Linked DNA regions of Labrys monachus. The protein of the gene in region 2 binds, or shares a complex with, the protein of the main gene of each other region. Links are inferred from orthologs where the notes say so. Each region holds a gene or a part of one and is shown on either strand. Other genes may lie near its edges.

Region 1 (4,215 bases), 2.4 Mb from region 2 along the record:
GCTGCGCCACCAGCTGGAAACCGGTTCCACCGGTTAGATTTCCAAACAGGAAGCGAGAGGCGGCGCGTTTGCGCGGAGACGCCGTCGCGAGGCCAGGCGACGCGGTCGGCAGGCCTTTTTTCGCTGGTTTTCGCGAGCCGGACGGGATGCCGCGGCTTCGCTGCGAAAGCGAACGCAGGACCTCGAAAAAACGCGAAATTCACTGCTGTCGTGAACCGGTGCCGGGCAATCGCATCCGGAGGCCGCACGTCCTCCCGGACGCGATGCGGCGTGGAATGTGGATCGCCGATCCCGGATCGTGCCGGGACGGGGCTCCGCCGCCCCTGGCGATCCCCGGAAGGGGCCGCATGCCGGGGCCGAGATGACGCCCGGGACGGGGCGACGGGCGCGACGGGAATGCCGTCAGATCGATTTTCCCGAGGGCGAGCGCCCGCCAGACCGGTTGGCGCTCAGGCGATCTGGCCGTGGCAATGCTTGTATTTCTTGCCCGAGCCGCAGGGGCAGGGTTCGTTGCGCCCGACCCGTCCCCAGGTTGCCGGATCGTTCGGGTCGCGGTCCTCCGGTGCCACCACCGGCATCGCCGCGGCATCGCTGATGGCGAGCGCCGGGGCCTCCTGGCCGAAGCCACTGCCGGCCGCGGCGAACTCGTCCTCGCCGGTGGTCGGATCGAAATGATGCGCGGTCATGAAGGGGAGCGGCGGCTGCTCGGGCGGCTGCTGCATGACCTGCAGGCGGAACATCGTGCGGGTGACGTCCTCGCGCCAGCGCCGCATCAACTCGCCGAACAGCTGGTAGCCTTCGCTCTTATATTCGATCAGCGGGTCGCGCTGGGCCATGCTGCGCAGTCCGATCACCTGGCGCAGGTGGTCGAGCGTGACGATGTGCTCGCGCCAGAGATTGTCCAGGGTCTGGAGCAGGACCGCCTTCTCGATCTGGCGCGTCACCTCCTCGCCGAAGGAGGCGGCACGCGCCTCGGCATTGCCGTCGGCGGCCTCGATGATGCGTGTCGTCAGTTCCTCGTCGGCGATGCCCTCTTCCTTGGCCCAGTCCTCGACCGGCAGGTCCAGATTGAGGATGTCGTTGATCGCCGCATGCAGCCCGGCGGTATCCCACTGCTCGGGATAGGCATTCTCCGGAACATGGGCCCGGACGAGCTCGTCGATGACGAGGTGGCGGAAATCGGCGATCGAATCGGCGACCGATTCCTGCGCCATCAGTTCGCGGCGGTGCTCGAAGATCTCCTTGCGCTGGTCGTTGAGCACATTGTCATATTTGAGGATGTTCTTGCGGATGTCGAAATTGCGCGCCTCGACCTTCTGCTGTGCCTTTTCGAGCGCCCGGTTGATCCAGGGATGGACGATGGCCTCGTCCTCCTTGAGGCCGAGCTTCTGCAGCATGCCGTCCATGCGGTCGGAGCCGAAGATGCGCATGAGGTCGTCCTGCAGCGACAGGAAGAAGCGCGAATGGCCCGGGTCGCCCTGGCGGCCGGAGCGGCCGCGCAACTGGTTGTCGATGCGACGGCTCTCATGGCGTTCGGTGCCGATGATGTAGAGCCCGCCCGCGGCCAGCGCCTTCTCCTTCAGCTTGGCGACCTGCGCCTTGATCCCGGCCTCGGCCGCCTCGCGCTCCGGGCCGGCCGGCATGTCGCCAAGCTCGACCTTGATGCGCATGTCGGCATTGCCGCCGAGCTGGATGTCGGTGCCGCGGCCCGCCATGTTGGTGGCGATGGTGATCGCGCCGGGCACGCCGGCCTGGCTGACGATGAAGGCTTCCTGCTCGTGGTAGCGCGCGTTGAGGACGGCGAACACCTTCTCGTCGGGCGTGCCCTGGTCGCCGTCATAGAGCGAGGCGAAGGCGTTGGGGTCGGAGAAATCGCGCTGCTTGTAGCCCTGCCGCACCAGATATTGCGCCAGGATCTCGGATTTCTCGATCGAGGTCGTGCCGACGAGGAGCGGCTGGCCGCGCTTGCGGCATTCCTCGATCAGGCGGACGATCGCCTTGTACTTCTCGTCGACGGAACGATAGACCTCGTCGTCGTCGTCGATGCGCTGCACCGGCCGGTTGGTCGGGATCTCGATGACTTCGAGGTTGTAGATGTCCATGAACTCGTCGGCCTCGGTGGCCGCCGTGCCGGTCATGCCGGCGAGCTTCTCGTAGAGGCGGAAGTAGTTCTGGAAGGTGATGGAGGCGAGCGTCTGGTTCTCGGGCTGGATCTGGACGCGCTCCTTGGCCTCGAGCGCCTGGTGCAGCCCTTCCGAATAGCGCCGCCCCGGCATCATGCGGCCGGTGAACTCGTCGATGATCACCACTTCGTCGTTGCGGACGATGTAGTCCTTGTCGCGCGAGAACAGCTTGTGGGCGCGCAGCGCCTGGTTGACGTGGTGGACGATGGTGACGTTGCCCGCGTCATACATCGAGCCTTCGCGCAGCAGGCCCGCCGTGCCGAGCATCTGCTCGATGCGCTCATTGCCCTTCTCCGTCAGGTTGACGGTGCGCTGCTTTTCGTCGAGCTCGAAATCGTCCGCCTCCAGGTTCGGCATCAGGGCGTCGATCGTCATGTAGAGCTCGGGACGATCTTCCAGCGGGCCCGAAATGATGAGCGGGGTGCGCGCTTCGTCGACCAGGATGGAATCGACCTCGTCGACGATGGCGAAGGCGTGGCCGCGCTGCACCATCGACCCCATGTCGTATTTCATGTTGTCGCGCAGATAGTCGAAGCCGTATTCGTTGTTGGTGCCGTAGGTGATGTCGCAGGCATAGGCGGCGCGGCGCTCCTCGTCGTCGAGGCCGTGCACGATGGTGCCGGTGGTGAGGCCGAGGAACCTGTAGACCCGGCCCATCCATTCGGCGTCGCGGCTGGCGAGATAGTCGTTCACCGTCACCACATGCACGCCCTTGCCGGCGAGGGCGTTGAGATAGACCGGGGCGGTCGCCACCAGCGTCTTGCCTTCGCCCGTTTTCATCTCGGCGATGGCGCCCTCATGGAGCACCATGCCGCCGATCAGCTGGGTATCGAAATGGCGCTGTCCCAGCACGCGCTTGGCCGCCTCGCGCACGGTGGCGAAAGCCGGCACCAGCAGGTCGTTGATGGTCTTGCCGGCGGCGAGCTCGGCCTTGAACTGGGCCGTGCGCGCGCGCAGCGCCTCGTCCGAGAGGGCCGCCACCTCCGGCTCGAGCGCGGCAATGGCGGCAACCTTGGGATGATAGGCTTTCAGCCGACGGTCATTGGCGGAACCGAACAGTTTCTTGGCGAGCGAGCCGAACATAGAAGGCCTTCAAATTTTTGCACCTGAAACGGCGCCTTGTGATACAGCCCGCTCCCGATCGCAGTGCGATGTGGCACGAGGATGACGATGCATCCTCCTGATACCCCCTCCAGGGAGGCAACCAGCGATGAAGGAGAGCGAACCGCTCCTGAAATGCTCGAACCGGCAGTCCCCAGGGGTGGCGCCGCGGTTCGACGGCTCGCCATCCGAACTCACTTAAGTATTGGGCTACGGGGTGTCAATCGAACAGCGGCGATCCGATCGCGGTTCCCGCCCGCAGGCGACGAAAAAGCCGGCTTCCGGCATGCTTGCGCCGCACCGGGCGCGAAACGGACCTGTCACAGTTTTGACGATCGGCGCGCGTAGACAGGCTGTCCGAAGCGGTTTGCTCACGCGCGAAAAGGGCGACATTGATTTTGCATTTTTCCTGGCCTATCAGCGCTGCTGAGGCGCTCGTCCCGGGATCAGGAACACATGCGGGCTTGCTGCCGGAACAGGCGTCCGGCCGGACGCCCGTTCGCACCGGATTTCACCCGCATCATCTGTCAGGGAAACGAGTTTCATGATCTCACTTCGCCGCGTGCGTCCTGCCGCGTCACTGCTCGCCGGTGTCGCCCTGTTCGCCCTCGCTGCAGCGCCGCTCCATGCCGCGGATGCGGCCAAGCCAGCGGATGCCAAGCCCGTCGCGACGGTCAACGGCCAGCCGATCACCCAGGAGGACCTGACGATCGTCGGTGAAGACCTTGCCGCCACCTTGCCGCCGCAGGCCACCGAGGCCCAGAAGCAGGACTACATCACGAATTTCGCGATCAACCTGCGCCTGGCCGCCGCCGAGGCCGAGAAGGAGAAGGTCGGCGATCCCGCCGAGATCGAGAAGAAGCTCGCCTATTACCGCCAGCGCATCCTGATGGAAGCGCTGATGAGCAAGGCGGCCAAGGATGCGGTCACC
Region 2 (3,828 bases):
GGGTCGTGTCGGCTTCGGCCATGGCAAGGCGCGCGAAGTGCCGGAAGCCATCCGCAAGGCGACCGACCAGGCCAAGCGCGGCCTGGTGCGGGTTTCCCTGCGCGAAGGCCGCACGCTGCACCATGACGTCAATGGCCGTCATGGCGCCGGCAAGGTCGTGCTCCGCGCGGCGCCCGCCGGTACCGGCATCATCGCCGGCGGCCCGATGCGCGCCGTGTTCGAATCGCTCGGCATGCATGACGTCGTCGCCAAGTCGCTGGGGTCTTCCAACCCCTACAACCTGGTCCGGGCGACGTTCGATGCCCTGAAGCACGAGGACAGCCCGCGTTCGGTCGCTGCCCGCCGTAGCCTCAAGGTTTCCCAGATCCAGAACCGGCGTCAGGGTATCGACGCCGAGTCGACCGATTGAACGGGAGGCAAGAGCGATGGCTGAAACCAAGACCGTGACGGTCGAGCAGATCGGCAGCCCGATCCGCCGCACCCAGGACCAGCGCGCGACTCTCGTCGGCCTGGGCCTCAACAAGATCCGCCGCCGCCGCACGCTGGAGGATACTCCGGCCGTGCGCGGCATGATTGCCAAGCTCGGTCACCTCGTCCGTGTGGTCGAGGCCGAGTAGGGAGACGCGACGATGAAACTCAACGATCTTCGCGACAACGAAGGCGCGACCAAGGCCCGCATGCGGGTCGGACGCGGCATCGGTTCGGGCAAGGGCAAGACCGGCGGCCGCGGCGTCAAGGGCCAGAAGGCCCGCACCGGCGTCGCCGTCAAGGGCTTCGAAGGCGGTCAGATGCCGCTGCATCGGCGCCTGCCGAAGCGCGGCTTCGTCAACATCTTCGCGACGCATTATGCCGAGGTGAATCTCGGCCGCGTGCAGACTGCGATCGATGCCGGCAAGCTGGACGCCCAGGCTGTCGTCACGGCCGAGGCGCTGATCGCCTCCGGCGTTCTGCGCCGCATTAAGGACGGCGTGAAGCTGCTCGGTTCGGGTGAGATCACGGCCAAGGTCACCTTCGAGGTCGCAGCTGCGTCGGCCAGCGCCGTCGCCGCGGTCGAGAAGGCCGGCGGTTCGGTAAAAGTGCTGAACGCGGTCGCAACGGCCGAAGCCTGATCCTATATAATGGTGGCCCGCCGGTTTGGCGGGCCGCTCCTTTTTTTGGCGCGCTTTCGACACGGCGGAGCACCCTATGGCATCGGCGGCGGAGCAGCTTGCTGCAAGCATCAACTGGAGTTCGTTCTCGAAGGCGGACGAGCTCAAGAAGCGAATCTGGTTCACGCTGGGCGCGCTGATCATCTACAGGCTGGGCACCTACGTCCCGATGCCGGGGATCAATCCCCAGGCCTATGCCGATGCCTTCAACGGCCAGAGCCAGGGCATTCTCGGCCTCTTCAACATGTTTTCGGGCGGTGCGGTCGGGCGCATGGCGATCTTCGCGCTTGCGATCATGCCCTATATCTCCGCGTCGATCATCGTCCAGCTCCTGACCACGGTCGTGCCCCAGCTGGAGGCCCTCAAGAAGGAGGGCGAGGCCGGGCGCAAGATCATGAACCAGTATACCCGCTATCTGACGGTGGTACTGGCGACGGCGCAGGCCTGGGGTATCGCGATCGGACTCGAGGGCGGCCAGCACATCGTCACCGATCCGGGCTGGTTCTTCCGCCTTTCGACGACGATCACGCTCGTCGGCGGCACCATGTTCCTGCTGTGGCTGGGCGAGCAGATCACGTCGCGCGGCATCGGCAACGGCACGTCGCTGATCATCCAGGCGGGCATCGTCGCGGAGTTTCCGACCCATGTCGGGCAGATGTTCGACCTGGCCCGCACCGGCGGCATGTCGCCCGTCTCGCTGCTGATGACGGTGGTCGTCGCCGTGGTGGTGGTCCTGGCCATCGTGTTCTTCGAACGGGCGCAGCGCCGTCTGCTGATCCAATATCCGAAGCGACAGGTGGGCAACCGGGTCTATGAGGGGCAGTCGTCGCATCTGCCGCTGAAGCTGAACACCTCGGGCGTCATCCCGCCGATCTTCGCTTCGTCGCTGCTGCTGCTGCCGACGACGGCCGCGACCTTCGCGGCGCAGGGCAATCCGAATTCATGGCTGAACAACATCGCCATCTATCTCGGCCACGGCAAGCCGCTGTTCATGCTGCTCTACGGCGTGCTGATCGTGTTCTTTACCTTCTTTTACACCGCGATCGTCTTCAATCCGACCGAGACGGCCGATAATCTGAAGAAGCACGGCGGCTTCATTCCCGGTATCCGTCCGGGCGACAATACCGCCAAGTTCATCGACTACGTCCTCACCCGCATCACCGTCGTCGGTGCCGTCTATATCGCGCTCGTCTGCCTGGTGCCGGAAGTCCAGAATTATCTGATTCCGTCCATTCCCTTCGTGCTGGGCGGTACTTCGCTGCTGATCACGGTGAGCGTGGCGATGGATACGCTGGCGCAGATCCACGGACATTTGCTGGCTCATCAATATGAGGGGCTGGTGCGCAAGACCAAGCTTAAGGGGAGTCGTCGCGGATGAAGCTGATTCTCCTGGGTCCGCCGGGGGCGGGCAAGGGTACCCAGGCGGTCCGGTTGGCCGAGAAGCATCGCATTCCCCAATTGTCCACGGGAGAGATGCTGCGGGCCGCCGCGGATGCGGGCACGCCGGTCGGCATCAAGGCCAAGGCCCTCATGGACGCCGGTGCGCTCGTGCCGGACGACATCGTGGTCGGCATCGTCGCGGACCGCATCGAGGAGCCTGACGCCAAGAACGGGTTCATCCTCGACGGGTTTCCCAGAACGACGGCGCAGGCCGTGGCGCTCGACGAGATGCTGGCGCAGAAGGGGATGCGGCTCGATGCGGTGATCGAATTCGTCGTGGACGAATCGATCCTGCTGTCGCGCATCGAGAAGCGTGTGGCGGAGACGATCGCCGCGGGCGGCAAGGTCCGTCCCGACGACAATGCCGAATCGTTCAAGACGCGGCTCCAGGCCTATCGGACCCAGACGGCGCCGCTGTCGGACTATTATCGCAAGAGCGGCGATCTGCGCCCGATCGACGCCATGAAGCCGATCGACGCGGTCTCGCGCGAGATCGATGAACTGCTTGCGGCCGTTTCGGCATGAAAAGTCGCATGCACGGTGCTTTCTTGAGAGCGACGTGCATAAACTTAGTCTTTACGAGTTGACGTGGCTTCTAGGAGCCTTTAATAAGCGCGTCTCACGTCAAGGACGCGCGGGTCGGTCGCTCTGCTGAGCGAGCGGCTCGTTTTTGCGCTGCCGGTTCGCCGGCCAGGATGAACGGATACGCAGCTTCCCGCCGCCGTATCAAGATTTGGAGACCGGAACGTGGCCCGCATCGCTGGCGTCAACATTCCCACCGCCAAGCGCGTCGAGATCGCGCTGCAGTATATTCACGGCATTGGCCCGGCCAAGGCCAAGGAAATCGTTTCGAAGGTCGGCATCGCTCCTGAGCGTCGCGTTCACCAGCTGAGCGATCAGGAAGTCCTTCAGATTCGCGAAACGATCGATCGTGACTATATCGTCGAAGGCGATCTTCGTCGTGACGTCGCGATGAACATCAAGCGTCTGATGGATCTGGGCTGCTATCGCGGCCTGCGTCATCGCCGCAGCCTTCCGGTTCGCGGTCAGCGGACCCACACCAATGCCCGTACCCGCAAGGGCAAGGCAAAGCCGATCGCCGGCAAGAAGAAGTAATTTCGGTTCAGTTTCTGTCCCGAGCGCCTGGTACCACGGGCGTGCTTGAAGGATTTTTCCATGGCAAAAGAAGCCGCAGGTCGCGTTCGCCGTCGCGAACGCAAGAATATCGTTTCTGGCGTTG

Evidence for each region.
Region 1: the proteins of secY (region 2) and secA are in contact, whole or in part, in a crystal structure (PDB 3DIN), measured with the Thermotoga maritima proteins. The link is inferred for Labrys monachus from one-to-one orthologs. Residues at the interface, in WP_004081795.1 of Thermotoga maritima: Glu108, Gly109, Glu110, Glu111, Ala236, Glu237, Arg238, Arg239, Ile240, Thr241, Ile242, Gln243, Tyr244, Ala245, Arg246, Arg247, Val248, Thr249, Gly250, Arg251, Arg252, Val253, Tyr254, Gly256, Ala257, Ser258, Thr259, Tyr260, Leu261, Pro262; in WP_004082002.1 of Thermotoga maritima: Glu261, Ala262, Arg263, Lys300, Ala301, Arg302, Thr303, Ile304, Ile305, Leu323, Tyr324, Asp325, Pro326, Val329, Ser330, Tyr333, Ile336, Lys340, Phe345, Val349, Glu363, Phe364, Tyr374, Ser375, Gly376, Gly377, Glu393, Ile395, Thr482, Ser483.

What each region holds. Positions count from the first base shown.
Region 1 is NZ_JAUSVK010000001.1:6,685,103-6,689,317, forward strand. The notes cover bases 250-3,627. They hold secA (preprotein translocase subunit SecA), read right to left. Parts: upstream 3,267-3,627; coding sequence 450-3,266; downstream 250-449. Also shown: J3R73_RS30505 (TfuA-like protein), read left to right, coding at 1-37; J3R73_RS30515 (peptidylprolyl isomerase), read left to right, coding at 3,829-4,215. UniProt on the Escherichia coli protein: Required for protein export, interacts with the SecYEG preprotein conducting channel.
Region 2 is NZ_JAUSVK010000001.1:4,242,032-4,245,859, reverse strand. What follows is about bases 365-3,355. They hold secY (preprotein translocase subunit SecY), read left to right. Parts: upstream 365-1,185; coding sequence 1,186-2,526; downstream 2,527-3,355. Other genes in these bases: rpsM (30S ribosomal protein S13), read left to right, coding at 3,336-3,355; J3R73_RS19375 (adenylate kinase), read left to right, coding at 2,523-3,113; rplO (50S ribosomal protein L15), read left to right, coding at 630-1,109; rpmD (50S ribosomal protein L30), read left to right, coding at 426-617; rpsE (30S ribosomal protein S5), read left to right, coding at 365-409. Also shown: more of rpsE, read left to right, coding at 1-364; more of rpsM, read left to right, coding at 3,356-3,704; rpsK (30S ribosomal protein S11), read left to right, coding at 3,765-3,828. UniProt on the Escherichia coli protein: The central subunit of the protein translocation channel SecYEG. Consists of two halves formed by TMs 1-5 and 6-10.